One region of the Arthrobacter ginkgonis genome, then DNA from elsewhere that is predicted to be linked to it. Evidence: riboswitches for the same ligand, from Rfam matches in the RefSeq annotation. Region 1 holds a riboswitch; the other holds the start of a gene.
What was found. Region 1 has a riboswitch for S-adenosylmethionine ahead of ABD912_RS06465 (methylenetetrahydrofolate reductase). Riboswitches for the same ligand answer to the same signal wherever they lie in the genome.

Region 1 (8,913 bases):
CACGTCCGCGTCCAGGCCGTCGATGGCGGAGATGACCTCGCCGAACTCCGAGTAACACAGGTGGGTGTGGATCTGGGTGCCGTCCGCGGCCCCGGAGGTGGCCAGCCGGAAGGAGGCCACCGACCAGTCCAGGTAGGCGGGCTGGTCCCCGGCGCGCAGCGGCAGCAGTTCGCGCAGGGCCGGCTCGTCGACCTGCACGATCCCGATGCCGGCGGCCTCGAGGTCGGCGATCTCGTCGCGCAGGGCCAGCGCGACCTGGTTGGCGGTCTCCCCCAGCGGCTGGTCGTCGCGGACGAAGGACCAGGCGAGGATGGTGACCGGGCCGGTGAGCATGCCCTTGAGCGGCTTCTCGGTGAGGGACTGCGCGAAGGTGATCCACGGGACCGTGAAGGCCTTCGGGCGGGACACGTCGCCCCAGAGGATGGAGGGGCGGGTGGCGCGGGAGCCGTAGGACTGGACCCAGCCGTTGCGGGTCTCGGCGAAGCCGTCGAAGTTCTCCGCGAAGTACTGGACCATGTCGTTGCGCTCGGCCTCGCCGTGGACCAGCACGTCCAGGCCCAGGTCCTCCTGCAGGCGGACCACGCGGGTGATCTCCTCCTTCAGGAAGGACTCGTAGGCCTCCGGGGTGCTCTTGCCGGCGGCCGCCGCGGCGCGGGCCTTGCGGACCTCGCCGGTCTGCGGGAAGGAACCGATCGTGGTGGTCGGCAGCAGCGGCAGGGCGAGCGCCTTCTCCTGCGCGGCGGAGCGGACCTCCGCGGCGGAGCGGGAGAAGTCGGCCGGGGCCAGGGCGGCGGTGCGCGTCCGGACGGCCTGCTGGGTGGTTCCGGCGAAGCGTTCGCGGCGGGAAATGGCCTCGGCGGCGGCGGACAGCTCGGCGGCGACCCCGGCGCGGTCCGCGAGGCCGCGGGCGAGCACGGAGACCTCGGCGACCTTCTGGTCGGCGAAGGCCAGCCATTCGGGCAGGTGGGCCGGCAGGTCCGTCTCGGCGGCGACGTCGTGCGGGACGTGCAGCAGCGAGGTGGCGGTGGCCGCGACCAACTCGGCCGTCGGGTCCCCCGCGCGCAGGTCGGCGCGGAGGGACTCGAGCGCGTCCAGGGAGGCGGAGAGGTCGTTGCGCCAGATGTTGCGGGCGTTGACGACGCCGGCGACGAAGCGCACGCCGGTCTTCGCGATCGCGGCCAGGGCCGGGGCGAGCGGGCGGCGGCCGCGGACCAGATCGGCGTGGACGGCCTCGATGCCGGTGGAGGCCAGCGTCTGCAGGGCCTCGCCGGGGGCCTGAAGCGATCCGGCGGTGCCATAGCCGGTGGTGACCAGCAGCGCGGGGCGGGTGCCGGCGGCGGCCGGGGTCCCGGCGTCGTTCGCGGAGACGACCGGGGCGTTGGCCAGTTCGAGGTAAACGCGCTCGGCGACGCCGCCCGGGGCGATCAGCGCGGCCCCGCGGTCGGTCGCCAGCGCGGGCTCGTCGAGCTGGACCCACTCGGCGCCGGCCGCGGCGAGCTGGGCGAGGATGCCCTGGTAGGCGGCCACGGCGTCGTCGATGCGGGAGAGCGGGTCGAAGCCTTCCGGCGCGCCGTCCTCCGGCTTGGCCAGCAGCAGGTAGGTGATCGGGCCCACGAGGACCGGGCGCAGCGTGGAGCCGGCGGCGCGGTGGCGGCGGACGATGCCGGCCAGGCGGTGCGCGACGGCCCGCAGCGGGGTGTCCGGGCCGATCTCCGGGACCAGGTAGTGGTAGTTGGTGTCGAACCACTTGGTCAGCTCCAGCGGCGGGCGCTGCCCGTCGCCGCGGGCCAGCGTGAAGTAGCCGGCCAGGTCCACGGCCCCGTCCTCGACGGCGAGGTCGGCGAAGCGGGCCGGGAGCGCGCCGAGGGCGGCGGTGGCATCAAGCACCTGGTCGTAGAGGGCGAAGTCGGCCGGGATCGAGGAGTCGGCGCGGTTCAGGCCCAGCTGCTCCAGGCGGGCGACGGTCGCGTCCTGCAGGGTTGCGGCGACGCTTTCCAGGCCGTCCTCGTCGAGGGTGCCGGCCCAGTGGGATTCCACGGCCCGCTTGAGTTCGCGGTTCGGGCCCAGGCGGGGGTAGCCGAGGATGGTGGCGGCGGGGAAGGTGTTGGCGGTGGTCACGGTGTGCTCCTGCTTCTCGGTGTGCTGGGGGTTCTCAGCGGGGTGGGGGTTGTTTTGGTGGTTCGGGTGGTCTTGGTGGTTGTCGGGGCCGGCGGTGCTCATACGGCGGCACTCATCGGGCGGCACTGAGCGGTCTGTCGGCCGGCTGGAGGTCCAGCTGGCCGGTGTCCAGCGGCACCGCGCGGGTGCCGGGCAGGCCCACGGCTTCGATCACGTCGAGCGAGCCGCGGTGGTCGTTGAAGGTGTACAGGTGCAGGCCCGGCGCCCCGGCGGCCAGGGCGGCGCGCCCCAGGCCGGCCGCGTGGTCCACGCCGATGCGGTGGCGTTCGGCGTCGCTGGAGGCCGTTTCCAGGCGGTGCAGCAGCTCGCGCTCGGCCGGAAGCCCGGTGAGGACGGAGAGCCGGCGCAGCCGTGCCACGCTGGAGACCGGGATGATGCCCGGGATGATCGGGATCGTGACTCCGGCCTTGCGGGCCGCCTCGACCAGCCGCTCGTAGTCGCCGGCCTGGAAGTAGACCTGGGTGATCGCGAAGTTCGCGCCGGAACGCTCCTTGGAGAGCAGCACCTCGACGTCGTGCTGGAAGCTCGGCGATTCCGGGTGGCGGTGCGCGTAGGCCGCGACGCCGACCGCCAGCCGTCCGCCGGCCAGCGCTGCGCTGTGCCGCCGCTCCACGTCGCGGATCAGCTCCACGAGGTAGCGGGCGAACGGCAGTTCGCCACGGAACGCCTCCGGATCCTGGGGCAGGTCACCGCGCAGGGCCAGCACCCCGCGCACGCCCAGGGACAGGAAGTAGCGGACCAGCAGGTCCAGGCTTTCGCGGGTCTCCCCCACGCAGCACAGATGGGCCAGCGGGCGCAACCTGGTGTTCTCGGTCAGGTGCCGGATCAGTTCCACGGAGGCCCTCCGGCGCTCCGGGGTGCCGTTGTAGGTGACGGACACGTAGTCGGGCCGGGAGGCCTCCAGCGCGGCCACGGTTTCCAGCACCGAGTCGCTGGCGTCACGGTGCACCGGCGGATACAACTCGTAGGACAACGACGGCGGTGCCGCCGTGGTGGGGGGTGGTGCCATGACTCTCCTCGTCGGTTTGAACGAGGGAGCGCATCGGCTAGCAAGCCCGGAAAATCAGCCGAAATCCCGAGCCGCGGCACGCCGAGGCCTCGAGGTGGTTTCGCTGATGCGTCTCCATCGCTTCTGGCGGTAGCACCGTTCCGAAGGACCCGCGAGGGGTGCCATCGGATGGTTGCTGCGGCGTCATCGATCCAGATCTCTCGGCCGCTCTTGATGGTTTGGTTCGACTATCTAAAACCGGAATCGGTGCCCCGTGCAAGCGCTCCGCGCCGAAACTGTCATGGAGCCTTTTATGACGAAACATGACGCCGAAAACGCCGCGCGGCGCGCTCCCAGCCCCGGTTCGGGAGCCGAAAACGCGCCGTGCGGCGTCTCGGGACGACATGTTTCGCGTCTGCCCCTTATTGCGTTTGGCCAAAGGACCGTGTGCCCCTTCTGCGTTTCACCAAAGGACGATGTCGGGTTTGGCGCCCAAACCCGACATCGTCCTTTGGTGAAACGCGTACCGGGAGCAGGAAGCCTTGGCGAAACCGGATCGTCCCGGCCAGGACCAGCCCCCGGCCCCTTCTCGGGGAGGGCTAGTCGCCCAGCCCCGGGGGGTTCAGCTCGGACTCGGCGATCCCTTCGTCGGCCAGGCCCCAGCGCTCGAGGACGCTGGCGTAGGTGCCGTTTTCGATGAGGTGGTTGATGCCGGCCTGTGCGGCTTCGGCCAGGCCGGAGCCCTTCTTCACCGTCACGGCGATGTTGGCCTTCTCCGGCCACCCGCCGGCGATGAGGCCCACCTGCTTGCTCTTGCCGTCCTGCGCGGCCTTGTACGCGGAGGTCGCGTTCGGCCCGAAGGTCGCGTCGGCCCGTCCGGACTGCAGCGCCAGCGAGGAGGCGGAGTCGTCGTCGTAGTACTGGAACTCGATCGGCTTCAGGCCGTTCTTCTTGTTCTCCGCGTCCCAGTCCAGCAGGATCTTCTCCTGGTTGGTCCCGGAGCCGACGATGATGCGCAGCCCGGCGACGTCCTCCGCCTTCTCCAGGCCGGTGATCGCCGAATCGCTCTTGACGTAGAAGCCCAGCTTGTCTTCGCGGTAGCTGGCGAAGTCGAACTTGTCCTTGCGTTCCTTGGTCACGGTGACGTTGGACAGGACGGCCTCATACTTGCCGGACTCCACGCCCAGCGGCCAGTCGGCCCACGCGACGTCGACGATCTCTGCCTCCAGGCCCAGCGAGTCGGCGAGCGCATGGGCGATGTCGACCTCGTTGCCCACGGGCGTCTTGTTGTCCGTGGCGTACACGGCCAACGGGGCGGCCCACGGGCTCACCGCGACGGTCAGCTTCCCGTCCGCGGACACCGATTCCGGGACCAGCGCCGCGGCCTCGGCCGACTTGTCCGAGGCGTAGCGCTGCTGGTCCGGGGAGAGGTCGAAGGCCTTGACATCCGACGCCGGGTTGGTGGCGGCGGAGGCTCCGGGGTCGGCGCAGCCGGCGAGGACGGCGGTCCCCAGGACGGAGACCAGCACGGCGGCGGGCAGGGCGGAACGGAGAGGGGATGTCATGGGGATGCCTTTCGATGGGGTGGCAGGTGGTGGGTGGTGCGGGCAGGCAAGCGGGGCTAGCGGGTGGCGGCCAGGGCGGCGGGCACCCCGTGGACTCGGGCGGCGAAGGGGTCCTCCGCCTCCCACAGGGTGGTCGGTGCCGCGGCCCGGACCGCCGGGATGACCTCGGCGGCGAAGCGTTCGAGGACCTCCAGCTGCTGGCCGAACGGCAGCGTGGTGGGCAGCGAGATCGCCTGGAGCGCGTGCCCGTACAGCGCGTGGTACTCCAGGATCTTCGCGGCCACGTCCTCCGGGCTGCCGACCAGGGACGGTCCCTCGGCGACGGCATGGTCGATGCTGCGGAACGGGGAGTTGTTGCCGGGCACGTCGCGGCCGGCGGTCAGGGCCTCGTAGACGGGGCCGAACTGCCGCTTGGCCTCGGCCGTGGTGTCCGCGAGGAAGATGCCGCCCGCCCCGGCGCCGGAAGCGATGTACCGGTGGGCGGGGTCGTGGCCGGCGGCGTCGTACCGTTCGGCGTAGTGGTCGATCAGCACCTTGTAGTTCTCGCGGGGCTGGATGGCGTTGGCGGTGAACAGCGGATCGCCCCAGTCGCCGGCCAGCGCCGCGGAGGCCAGGGAGGTCGCCGAGCCGTGCCACACGCGCGGCGCGCCCGCGTACGGCCGCGGCGTCGTCGTCGTCGGCTCCACCAGTGCCGGCCGGAACCGGCCCTCCCAGGTGACGCCCTCCTCCCGCCACAGCCGGCGCAGCAGCGCGTACTTCTCCGCCAGCAGGTCCCACTGGTCGGCCAGGTCCAACCCGAACAGGGGGTACTGCAGCACCTCGTTGCCCTTGCCGATGCCCAGTTCCAGCCGGCCGCGCGAGAGCTGGTCGATGGTCGCGTAGTCCTCGGCGACGCGTACCGGGTCCAGGACGGAGAGGACCGTGACCCCGGTGTGCAGGCGGATGGTGCTGGTGGTCGCGGCGATGGCGGCCAGGACCGTGGTCGGCGAGGAGGAGATGAACTCCCCGGCGTGCCGCTCCCCGATGGAGAAGGAGTCGTATCCGAGCTCCTCCGCCCGGCGCGCGGTCTCCAGGACCTGCTCCAGGCGTTCGGCGGTGGAGACGCCCTCCCCCGTCACCGGGTTGTTCAGGTGCGGGATGATGTCCAGGACCTGGAACTTCACGTCCGGCCCCTACTTGCCGAAGTTCTCGGCGTTGACCACGGAGGACTCCGGGATGGCCTCCTCGGCCAGGCCCCAGCGCTCAAGGACCTGCTCGTAGGAGCCGTCCTCGATCGCGGAGTTGACGGCGGCCGCGATCGGTTCGGCCAGCCCGTTGCCGCGCAGCGTGGTGGCGGCGACCAGGGTTTCGGACGGCCAGCCGGCGTTGACCTTGCCGACGATCTTCAGGTCGTCGCGGGTGTTCTCGCGGTAGGTCGCGCTCGGGTACGGGGAAAGGTTCAGGTCCAGCCGGCCGGAGGACAGCGCCAGGATGGTGTCTGCGTCGGTGCCGTAGTACTGCAGCTCGGCCGGGGCCTTGCCCGCGTCCTCGAGTTCCTTGTTCCAGGCCAGGAGGATCTTTTCCTGATTGGTTCCGGACCCCACGGCGACCTTCTTGCCGGAGATGTCGGCGGAGCCGTTGACGGTGATGTCCGAATCGGTGCGGGCCTCGAAGGCCATGAACGCGGCGCGGTAGGGGGCGAAGTCGAAGAGCTTCACACGCTCGCCGTTGATGCCGACATTGGAGATCACGGCCTCGAAGTCTCCGGACTGCGTCTTCAGCGGCCAGTTCTCCCAGGACGTGACCTGCAGGTCCAGTTCCAGTCCCAGCTTGTCGGCGACCAGCTGGGCGACGTCCGCCTCGTTGCCGACCACGGTCTTGTCATCCGTGGCGTAGACGGCCAGCGGGGCGGCGAACGGGCTGAGGGCAACGGTCAGCTTCCCGTCCGCGGCGATGTCCGCGGGCACCTGCGCCGCGATCTCGGCCACCTTCTCTGCCCGGACGCGGTCCTGCTCCGGCGAGAGGTTGTAGGTGACGCCGTTCTCCGCCGCGACGGCGCTGGCGGGGGCGGCGGATCCCGACGCCGCGGAGCCGGGGTCGGCGCAGGCGGACAGGGCCAGCACGGCGACGGCGGTGACGGCCGCGAAGGCGGGGAAGCGGCAGGTGCGGGTGGTGGACATGGTGGTGCTCCTTGGTGGTTCCGGTGCGGGTGAAAACAGTGACCTGAAAGTGGTCAGATGAAGGGGGTCTAGAGGTTGAAGGCCGGTTCGATGACCTTGGACAGGAAGGTCCGGGTGCGCTCGTGCCGCGGGTCGCCGAAGATCTGCGTGGGCGTTCCCTGCTCGACGACGCGACCCTCGTCCATGAAGACGACGCGGTCGGCGACGTCGCGGGCGAAACCCATCTCGTGGGTGACGATGACCAGGGTGGTTCCGGAGGAGGCGAGCGCGCGGATCACGTCGAGGACCTCCCCGACGAGTTCGGGGTCCAGCGCCGACGTCGGCTCGTCGAACAGGACCACCTTCGGGTCCAGCGCCAGCGCGCGGGCGATGGCGACGCGCTGCTGCTGGCCGCCGGAGAGCTGGCGGGGGTAGGCGTCCGCCCGGTCCTCGAGGCCGACGCGGCGCAGCAGCTCCAGGCCGCGCTCGCGCGCCTGCGCCTTGTCCTTCTTCTGCGCGTACACGGGTGCCTCGACGATGTTCTCCAGCGCCGTCAGGTGCGGGAACAGGTTGAAGTTCTGGAACACCATGCCGATGTGGGTGCGCTGGCGCAGGATCTCGTGCTCGCGCAGCTCGTGGAGCCTGCCGCCGCGGACCGCGTAGCCGACCAGTTCCCCGTCCACGGCGATGGTCCCGCCGTCGACCTTTTCCAGGTGGTTGATGGTGCGCAGCAGCGTGGACTTCCCCGAACCGGAGGGGCCGAGGATGGCCACGACCTCCCCGGGTTCGACCGTCAGGTCGATGCCCTTGAGGACCTCGGTGCCGCCGAAGGACTTGCGGACGTCGCGGAGCTGGATCAGGCCCTTGGTGGCCGGTGCGGCGGTCATCGGGTGGCTCCCGTCGTGGGGGTCTTGGCATGGGTGGAGAGGAACGCGCGGAACCGCTGGAACGGCGTCGGCGGCAGGGTGCGCACGGCACCCTTCGTGTAGTGGCGTTCGATGTAGTACTGCAGGACGCTCAGGACGGACGTGATCACGATGTACCAGAGCGTGGCCACCAGAAGCAGCGGCAGCACCTGCTGGGTGCGGTTGTAGATGACCTGCACCGTGTAGAACAGCTCAGAGTAGGCCAGGACGTAGACGATCGAGGTGCCCTTCACCAGGCCGATGACCTCGTTGAACGCGGTCGGCAGGATGGCCCGCATCGCCTGCGGCAGGACGATCCGGGTGGAGCGCCGCCACGCCGGGATGCCGAGCGCGGAGGCCGCCTCCAGCTGGCCCTGGTCCACGGAGAGGATGCCGCCGCGGATGATCTCCGCCGAGTAGGCGGCCTGGTTCAGCGTCAGGCCCAGCACCGCCGCCGCGAACTGGCTGATCAGCGTGGTGGTTTGCACCTCGAAGAAGCGCACGTCGGTGAACGGGATGCCGAGGGACACCTTCTCGTACAGGTATCCGAGGTTGTACCAGAGCAGCAGCTGGACCAGCAGCGGCGTGGAGCGGAAGATCCAGGAGAACGTCCAGGACACCCCGACCAGCAGCGGCGAGGAGGACAGCCGCATGAGCGCCAGCAGGAAGCCGAGCACGAATCCCAGGGTCCCGGAGATGAACGTCAGTTTCAGCGTTTCGGCGAGGCCGCGCAGGATCGATTCGGCGGTGAACCACTGGGCCACCACGTCCCACTCCCAGCGGGGGTTGGTGAGCAAGGACCACAGGACGGCCGCCACTGCCGCGGCGACCACGACGGTCCCGACCCAGCGCCAGGGGTGGCGGGCGCCAACCACCGGATACCCGGAGTAGTCCTGTCCCTGGCCCGACCCGCCGGAGCCGGCACCTCCGGAGCCGGAGCGGCCGGGCTCCGGGGCCACCTGCGTCGAGGTGGGCGTGGGGACGGGCGCGTCCACCGCGCCGTCCCTCTGCTGCGGGGTTTCGATCCCCCGTGCCGTAGCACTCATCGTTTGGTTCCTTCCCTACCTGCGGCAGGCCGCCTGACGGATCGGCCGTTTCCGGGAGGTCTTGCCCCGGACCGTCGGCGCAACGCTAGGAAC
Region 2 (8,913 bases), 420 kb from region 1:
GTTCCGGTGAGCGGCTGGCCGAAGCCGTCCCAGTCGTCGACGATCGTCACGGCCGGGTCCTCCACGGGCACCAGCGCGTACTGGCGGCCCTCGACGCCCTCGGTGCTGGCCATCACCACCACCCAGTCGGCGAAGATGCTGCCGGTGGTGTAGAACTTCTCGCCCTTCAGCAGCCAGCGGCCGCCCTCCAGGCTGAGCTTGGTCCGGGTGGTACCCAGCGCGTTGCCGGAGCGCTCGGTGGCGGCGTTGCCGAAGATCTCGCCGCCCAGCACGCGCGGGAACCAGCGGTCCCGGAAGTCGCGCGGCTGCAGGGCGATGGTCTCGACGAAGGAGAAGTGCGAGCGCAGCAGGTGCGAGACGTTGGAGTCGGCCTCGGCCAGTTCGACCAGCAGCCGGAAGAGGTGCTCGTGGCTCACCGCCTCGCCGCCGTGTTCGGCGGGGACCCGCAGCGCCGTGAAGCCCGCCTCCTTGAGCCAGGCCACCTGCTCGAAGGGCAGGATCCTCTTGGCCTCCCGCTCGAACGCGCCTTCGGCGATGCGCCCGAAGACGGGCCGGAAGCGGGCCGCGAGCCGGGCGTAGCGTGCCTCGTCGCTGAGTTCCCGAATGGGGGTGGAGGTCATGGCCTGCCTTTCCTGGGCTGGTCGGTGGGGCTAGCGGGCTGCGAGTTCGCGCAGTCGGTGGCCGGGGTTCGATTCGAGCAACAGCGAGGTGTACTCGCTTTGCGGGTTCGCGAACACCCTGTCGGTGGGTCCGGTTTCCACGAGCTTGCCCCGGCGCATGACGCCGACGTCGTGGGAGATGCGCTCCACCACGTGCAGGTCGTGGGAGATGAACAGGTAGGACAGGCCCAGCCGGCTCTGCAGGTCCTCGAGCAGCTCGAGGACCTGCGCTTGGGTGAGCACGTCGAGGGCGGAGAGCGCCTCGTCAAGGACCAGGGTCCGTGCACCGAGGGCGAGGGCGCGCGCGATCGCGACGCGCTGCCGCTGGCCCCCGGACAGTTCCCTGGGACGCAGGCCGGCGAGCCGGGAGGGCAGGTTGACCTGCTCCAGCAGCTCGGCGACGCGGGCGCGGCGGGCGGCTCGCGAACCGATCCGGTAGTTCACCAGCGGTTCGGCGACGATGTCCGTGATGTCCAGCCGGGGATCCAGGGCGGAGTCGGGGTTCTGGTAGACCAGCTGCAGGCTCCGCCACAGCTCGCGCTTGGCGGCGCCGCGCACCGCGGTGACGTCCTCGCCGGCGATGCGGACCTGGCCGGCGTCGGCGTCAAGCAGCCGCATGACCATCCGGGCCGTGGTGGACTTCCCGGAGCCGGACTCCCCCACCAGCGCGAAGGTGGTTCCGGGGCGCACCGCAAAGGAGACCCCGTCGACGGCGAGGTGTTCCGCGGCGCCGCGGCCGAAGGCCTTGGTCAGCCCGACGGCCTCGATGGCGGGCACCGGGGCGTTCTCCGCCACCGGGGCGGCGTCCTGCGCCGGGGCGGCCGGGACCGCCGGGGCGGCTTCGGCCAGCAGTTCCACGGTGTAGGGGTGATCGGGCGCGGCGAGGATGTCGGCGACCGGCCGGTCCTCGCGGATCCGCCCGGACTGCATGACCACGATCCGGTCGGCCAGATCGGTGGCCACGGCGAGATCGTGCGTCACGAAGACCACCGCGGTCCCGTGGTCCCGGGCCAGCCGCCCGAACACCTCCAGCACCGTACGCTGCACGGTGACGTCCAGCGCGGACGTCGGTTCGTCGGCGATCAGCAGCCGCGGGCCGAGGCTGAACGCGATGGCGATCAGGACGCGCTGCTTCAAGCCGCCCGAGAGTTCATGGGGGTACTGCTTCAGCCGCTCGCGGGGGCGGTCGATGCCCACGAGTTCAAGCAGCCGGACCACTTCCTCGCGCAGTTCGGCCCGGGAGCGCCGCCGCCCGTCGGGGTGCAGCCGGAACGTCTCGGCGACCTGCGACTCGATGGTCTTCACCGGGTCCAGCGAGGCGCCGGGATCCTGCGGCACCATGCCGATGCTGCGGCCGCGGACCTGCTCGTACTGCCTTTCGCTGAGGGCCAGCAGGTCCTTGCCCTCGAAGCGGATCGCGCCGGAAGGGATCTGCGCACTCTCCGGCAGCAGGCCGATGATCGCCTTGGCCAGCGTGGACTTCCCGGAACCGGATTCGCCCACGAGGGCGACGATCTCCCCGGGCTTGAGGGTCAGGTCCAGCGCGTCGGCGGCGACGACGGCGTCGTCGGACCGGCCGTAGCGGATGGTCAGGCCCTTCACCTCGAGGAGGGCGCTGGCCGCGGGCAGGGCACTGGCCCCGGAGGGGGTGCCGGAGGCGGGTGTGGCGGTCATGGTGGGCTCCTGATGGAACGGAAGGCTAGATGCGGAAGAGTTTCTGGAGTTGCCGGCCGAGCCCGGCCAGCAGCACGACGGCGGCGACGATCACCAGGCCGGGGAGGCTGGTCAGCCACCAGGCGGTGGCGAGGTACTGCCGGCCTTCGGCGATGAGCAGCCCCCATTCCGGCGTCGGCGGCGGGGAGCCGAAGCCGAGGAAGCCGAGTCCGGAAATTGCCAGGATGGCGGCCCCCAGGTCCACGGCCAGAAGGGCCAGGACCGGCCCGCAGGCGTTGGGCAGGATGTGCTTCCGGACCACCGAGAGGTAGGTTCCGCCGTTGAGGAAGGCCGCCTCGACGTAGTCCAGGCTCCGTACGCGCAGGACCTCGGACCGGACCACGCGGGCGAACGAGGCGATCGAGGCGATTCCGACGCCGACGCCCAGCGAGATGGGCCCCGGCGCGAAGGCCGTCACGATGATCAGCGAGACCAGGAAGCCGGGGACCGCGAGCAGGACGTCCACCAGCCGCATGGTCGCCGCGTCGGCCACACGCCCGGCGGTGGCGGCCAGCAGTCCCAGCCCCGTGCCGGCCACGAGCCCGATCAGGACGGCGAGGCCGGCGGTGAGCATGGTCTGCGAGGTCCCGTGGACGACGCGGGCATAGACGTCGCGGCCCAGGTGGTCGGTTCCGAACCAATGGGTGGCGTTGGGCCCCTGGAACTTCTCGCTGGGCACGCCCAGCGTCGGGTCGTAGCCGGTGAAGGCCCCCGGCAGCAGGGCCCAACCCACGACCAGCAGCAGCGGCAGCGCCGTGAGCCACAGCCAAGGGGAACGCAGGATCGACGCGCGGGTCTTGCCCGGGCTCCCCAGGCCCGGAACGCCGGCCTGCCCTGCGGGGGTGGCGGCGGCCGGCGCGGCGGTCGGCAGAGCCGCGGATTCGTCGAGAATGACGCTCATGGGTCAGCTCCGTTCGGTTTCAGGCGGCCAGGGCGCGCGGTGCGCCGTGGATGCCGCTCTTCAGGATCCGCGGATCGAGCAGAGGGTAGACGAGGTCGACCATCAGGTTGACCGCGACGAACGCCGTAGCGGTCAGCAGGACCAGGCCCTGGACCAGCGGCACGTCCTGGGCAGTGACTGCCTGGAGCACCACCTGACCGAGCCCCGACCGCGCGAACACGGTCTCGGTGATGACCGATCCGGCCAGCAGGGTGCCAACGGTGATGCCGCTAATGGTCATCGCCGGGGCCGCGGCGTTCTTCAACGCGTGCCGGTAGAAGATCCAGGCCGGCGACGCGCCCTTGGCCCGCAGCACGTCGATGAACGGCTGCGCGTACACGTGGTCGAGGCTCTTGAGCAGCACCTGGGCGATCGGGGCCGAGACGTGGACCGCCAACACCAGGACGGGAACCGCCAGCGAGGCGAACGAGCCGTCCGGGAAGAGCGACATGACGCCCAGCTGGATGGACAGCACCTGCAGCAGAACCAGGCCCAGCCAGAACACCGGCACCGCGGCGAACAGCGGCGGCAGGTTGAGGATGAGGCGCTTCAGCCAGCCCTGTCGGGCCAGGGTCGCGGCCGCGGCCAGGGCCACGGCCAGGACCACGGCGGCCACGAAGGCGCTGGCCGCGAGGGCCAGGGTGGAGCCGATGACCGAGCCGATGCGCTCGGCCACCGGCTGCCCCGATGCCAGCGAGTAGCCGACGTCCCCGCGCGGCAGCCCGGCGAGCTGGGCCAGGTACTGCACGATCAGGGGCTGGTCGTAGCCATACTGCGCCTTCATCGCCGCGATCGTCGCCGGGTCTGCGGCCGCATCCGCGGACAGGAAGATCGTTACCGGATCGTTCGGCAGCAGCTGCACGGCCAGGAAGACCAGCGTGTAGGCGAGCCAGACGACCAGGAGCGCCTGCCCGACGCGCCGTGCGATGTAGGCGGCCATGAGGGTTACTCCCCGGTCTTCCAGGCGCCCTGGAAGATGGGCGCGGTGCCCGAGGTGAACTCGACGTGGGCGTCCGCGTTGCCGCCGTAGACCTGGACCTCGTCCCACAGCACCAGCGACAGGGCCTGGTCGACCACGAGCTGGCGCTGCTCCTCGGCGACGAGTTCGAGGTGCTCCTCCTCCGAGGTGGCGGAGCGCTCCTTCTTGAACAGGGCATTCAGCTCGGTGTCGGCGTTCAGCGTCTGGGTGTTGGTCGCCGGGCCGAAGACCGGGCCGAGGCCGCCGTAGGCAAACTGGCGCGTGCCGAAGAACTCGATGTTGGGGTCGATCATCGCGGTGGCGAGGAAGGTGTTGTCGGCGGCCCGGTTGACGAGCTTGACGCCGATCTCGCGCCACTGCTGCTCGATCAGCTCGAAGGCCGGCTTGATCACCACGGAGTTGTTGGACGAGGTCACCGTGACCTCGAGCTTCTTCCCGTCCTTCTCGCGGACGCCGTCGGCGCCCGCGGTCCAGCCTGCCTCGTCCAGCAGCTGCTTGGACCGCTCCGGATCGTAGGCGAGCTCCTCGGACAGGTCGACGAAGCCAACAGCCGCGTGGTTCAGCACCGAGCCGGCCATGGTGTAGCTGTCGGAGAGCACGGTGTCCTTGATGGACTGGCGGTCGATGCCGGACTGCAGGGCCTGGCGCACCTTGGCGTCCTCCAGCTTGCCGCTGCCGATGCGCACGGCTGCCATGTTGGCGGTGAGGTCGATGCCCTTGGCGGGCAGCACCTGGTCCCCGCTGCCTTCGACGGCCGCTTCATCGGCCGGCTGGAGCCCGCGGACCAGGTCCACCTGGCCGGACTGGATGGCTCCGGCGCGGTGGGCGACCTCCGGGAGGTATTTCACGACGAGCTTGTCCAGGTAGGGAGCGCCCTGGTTGTCGGCGGTCTCCGGGGCCCAGGCGTAGTCGGCCCGCTTCGCGAAGGTGACCTCCTCGTCCTTCTTCTCGGACTCGAAGACGAACGGACCGGAGCCCACGATCTTGGAGATCGCCGACTGGCCGGCGTTGTCCAGTTCGAGGGTCGCCGGGGAAACGAGGCCGGCGGTGACGGACGAGGTGGCGCGCAGGAAGTTGGCGTCCGGGCTCTCCAGCGTCACCTTGACCTGGTTGTCGCCGACCACCTTGGAGGACTTGTAGGCGGAGAAGTCCACGTTCGGCTGGATTTGGGCGGACTCGATGCCGTTGCCCAGCGCGTCAAGGTTGGCCTTGACGGCCGCGGCGTCCAGCGGCGTCCCGTCGCTGAAGGTCACCCCGTCGCGGATGGTGAAGGTGAATTCGGTCTGCGCCTCGTTGGCGGTGAACTTGCTGGCGATCCATCCGACCAGTTCGCCGCGCTCCGCGTCGTAGTAGGTCAGCCGGTCCAGCACGCTGTTGAGCACGTTGGCCTTCTCGTAGAAGCGGGCCGCCTGGGTCTGCCAGGTGTTGATGGGAGTGACCTCGGCGAAGACGAACGTCCCGCCCTGGACCGGCTCTCCGGCGGGCGCGCTTCCGGAGGCCGCGGGGCCGGCCGTGCCGGTGGAGCAGCCGGCCAGGGCGAGGGAAGCGACCCCAAGCAGGGCGAGCAGGCGGACGCTACGTTCCGCCTTCCGGGACGGGCGGTTCTGTGTGCGCTGTGTGGGTTCCATGGCGGATCCTCTCGGTCGTGACCGAGGAACGCCAAGACACGTCAGGGAACCGCGGCCGGGCACGTGGCCGGCCGGCGGGGACATGGGAGCTTGGCAATCTCCATCGGTCCTGGCGTTAGCACCGCTTCCCCGAAGGGTGGTTGCTGCGACGTCATCGAGCCAGGTCTCTCAGCCGCTCTGGATGGTGTGTGGGTGGCCCGGGAATCTTCCGGACGCCAGTAAGTCTGTTGCAGGATCTTCGACGCGGCCAAGCGCGGGGCCGCTTCCGCGAAACAAATGGACACATGCCGGCCGCGAGCCATCGCAATTGTTCATAAACGCGTCATAGGACGCCTTGTGACGCGCACGCTGCAGCGCGTTTGCCCTCGGTCCCCTAAATGCCCTAGTCCCGGCCGGGGGCGAGTTCCCCGTTGCCGGCCAGCAGGATCGGCAGGCCCAGTTCGGCGGGGGTGTGCGGGGTGGCCGTGCCCTTCTCCCCCACCACCACGATGCCGCCGACCGGTCCGGCCCCGCACAGGCCCTCGACCCAGGCCCGGGTGTCCTCCGGCTTGCGCCCGGCGTCCACCACGGCCCAGATGGCATCCGCCGGCACCCGGCCCACCATGCTTTGAGCGAGCGCGTCCCAGCGGCTGCCCAGCCCCAGCGCCACCACCAGGGGACCCGGCGCGCGCAGGCTGGCCGCTTCTCCGCCCCAGCGCGGCAGGTTCTCCGTGCGCAGCACCCCGTAGGTGCACACGCCCTCCAGCGCCGTGGCCCTGGACAGCAGCTTGGCCCCGCGCAAGGCATCATCGCGAACGCCGGCCAGCAGCAGGATCTGCCCCGGGCCGGGCAGCTTGGACCCGCCCACTTCCCGCTCCAGGCCCGCCAGCAGGCGGTCGAACTCCGGGGCCACGGTAGACACCGGCGGGGCGGCCACACCGCCCGGCGCCCCATCCGGCACGACGCCGGAAACCGCGCCGTCCCCGGCGTCGGCCGCGTCCAGCAGGGCCGCCAGGGCGCCGGGGCTGACCGGGCCACCGGGGCGCATGTGGCCAGGCAGCCGGACATCCGCCGCAGGGTCCCCGGCCACCGGGGACGCGAGGACCGCCGAGGACGCCGGGCCGGGCACGGCGGTGACCTCGAAATAGCGGCTGGCGAAGAACCCGCCGAGTCCGCCGCGGGTGATCCGCTCCGCCGAGACGATGCGCATGTCCGGTCCCAGCGCCGCGGCCGCCGCCCTCCGGGCGCCCTCCAGCGTCTTGTCCCTAAACCTTGATGGCGTCTGCAAGGTTCACCACCCCCACGGTGTCGATGCGCGCGGCCGCGGCCGTCGCTTCCTGGTAGTTGAGCACGGGCAGATCGGCGTGCGGCAGCACCAGCCGGCGCACCGCCGGGCGCAGCGCCGGCGCGCACACCAGCACGGGCCGCCGGTCCGCCGCCGCGGCGCGGTCCAGGGCCACCCGCAGCGACTGGGTCAGCGCGTCCAGCCGCTGCGGCTCCAGCAGGATCTGGGTGCCCGCGTCGGCCGGGCGCAACCCCTCCAGCATGAGCTGTTCGGCCCGCGGCTCGAACGTGATGACCGTCAGCACGCCCTCGCGCACGTAGGGTGCCACGACCGCCGGGCCCAGCCCGGCGCGGGCGGACTCCACCAGCGGCTCCGGGTCGGTGGAGGCGCGGGCGCGCAGGGTGAGCGCCTCGTAGATGCGGGCGAGGTCGTTGATGGGGACCTGCTCGGCGAGCAGGCCCTGGAGCACCCGCTGGACCTCGGCCAGGGTGAGCAGGTTCGGGACCAGCTCCTCCACCGCGGACGGGCTCTCCTCCTTCAGCGCCTCGTTGAGCGCGCGCACGTCCTCGCGGGAGAGCAGCCGCGCGGCGTTGCGGGAGACGACGTCGGACAGGTGCGTCATCAGCACCGACACCCGGTCGATCACCGTGCAGCCGGCCAGTTCGGCGCTGTAGCGCAGCTCGGTGGGCACCCACTTGCCGTCCAGGCCGAACACCGGGTCCACTGTGGCGGTGCCGGGCAGGTTGCCCAGGTTGCCGCCCAGGGCCAGCAGCATGCCCGCCGGCAGCGTGCCGGAGGCGGCCTCCACGCCGGCCACCCGGATCGAGTAGGTTCCCGGGGGCAGCTCCACGCTGTCGCGGGTGCGCACCGGCGGGATCACCATGCCGATCTCCAGCGCCATCTTCCGGCGCAGCGACTTCACCCGGCCCAGCAGGTCGTCGCTGGCACCGGTGACCAGGCCCACCAGGTCGGTGGCCAGCAGCACCTCCAGCGCCGGCACGCGCATCTGTTCCATGAGTTCGCGGGCCGGGTCCTGGGCGGGGGCGGCGGCGACCTCGGCCGCCGCGGTTTGGGCGCTGAGGGCCTCCGCAGCGTCGCGTTTGGTGACCGAGCGCGCCATCACCACCAGCAGCACGGCGGCCCCGAGGAACACCAGGATCGGCATGCCCGGGATCATCCCCATGACCGCGGCGCCGGCGGCCGCGATGTAGAGCGCCCGGCTGGACTGGGTCAGCTGCCGGGAAGCGGAGGAGGCCATGTCCTCCTCCGCCGCGGAGCGGGTGACGATCATGCCGGTGGCCACCGCCATCAGCAGGGCCGGAATCTGCGTGACCAGCCCGTCGCCGATGGTCAGCAGCGCGTAGGTGTTCAGCGCCTCGCCGATCGCCAGCCCGTTCTGGATCATGCCGATCGCCACGCCGCCGACCAGGTTCACGATGATGATGACCAGACCCGCGATCGCGTCGCCCTTGACGAACTTGGAGGCGCCGTCCATGGCGCCGTAGAAGTCCGCCTCCGCGGAGACCTCGGCGCGGCGCTCGCGGGCCTGCACGTCGGTGATCAGGCCGGCGTTCAGGTCCGCGTCGATGGCCATCTGCTTGCCCGGCATGGCGTCGAGGGTGAAGCGCGCACCGACCTCGGCCACGCGCTCGGCGCCCTTGGTGACCACCACGAACTGGATGACCACCAGGATCAGGAACACCACGATGCCGATGATCAGCGACCCGCCC

Region 2: another riboswitch for S-adenosylmethionine. It lies ahead of ABD912_RS04455 (ABC transporter substrate-binding protein); the one in region 1 lies ahead of ABD912_RS06465 (methylenetetrahydrofolate reductase).

What each region holds. Positions count from the first base shown of each region.
Region 1 covers NZ_BAABEO010000008.1:839,500-848,412, forward strand. Annotated here, with positions in the region: gene metE (5-methyltetrahydropteroyltriglutamate--homocysteine S-methyltransferase) at 1-2,220, opposite strand, end outside; gene ABD912_RS06465 (methylenetetrahydrofolate reductase) at 2,231-3,187, opposite strand; SAM riboswitch class I at 3,299-3,407, opposite strand; gene ABD912_RS06470 (ABC transporter substrate-binding protein) at 3,766-4,731, opposite strand; gene ABD912_RS06475 (LLM class flavin-dependent oxidoreductase) at 4,788-5,894, opposite strand; gene ABD912_RS06480 (ABC transporter substrate-binding protein) at 5,904-6,890, opposite strand; gene ABD912_RS06485 (amino acid ABC transporter ATP-binding protein) at 6,959-7,756, opposite strand; gene ABD912_RS06490 (amino acid ABC transporter permease) at 7,753-8,820, opposite strand.
Region 2 covers NZ_BAABEO010000008.1:421,657-430,569, forward strand. Annotated here, with positions in the region: gene ABD912_RS04435 (acyl-CoA dehydrogenase family protein) at 1-620, opposite strand, end outside; gene ABD912_RS04440 (ABC transporter ATP-binding protein) at 651-2,333, opposite strand; gene ABD912_RS04445 (ABC transporter permease) at 2,359-3,273, opposite strand; gene ABD912_RS04450 (ABC transporter permease) at 3,293-4,252, opposite strand; gene ABD912_RS04455 (ABC transporter substrate-binding protein) at 4,258-5,919, opposite strand; SAM riboswitch class I at 6,017-6,107, opposite strand; gene ABD912_RS04460 (hypothetical protein) at 6,302-7,108, opposite strand; gene ABD912_RS04465 (flagellar biosynthesis protein FlhA) at 7,164-8,913, opposite strand, start outside.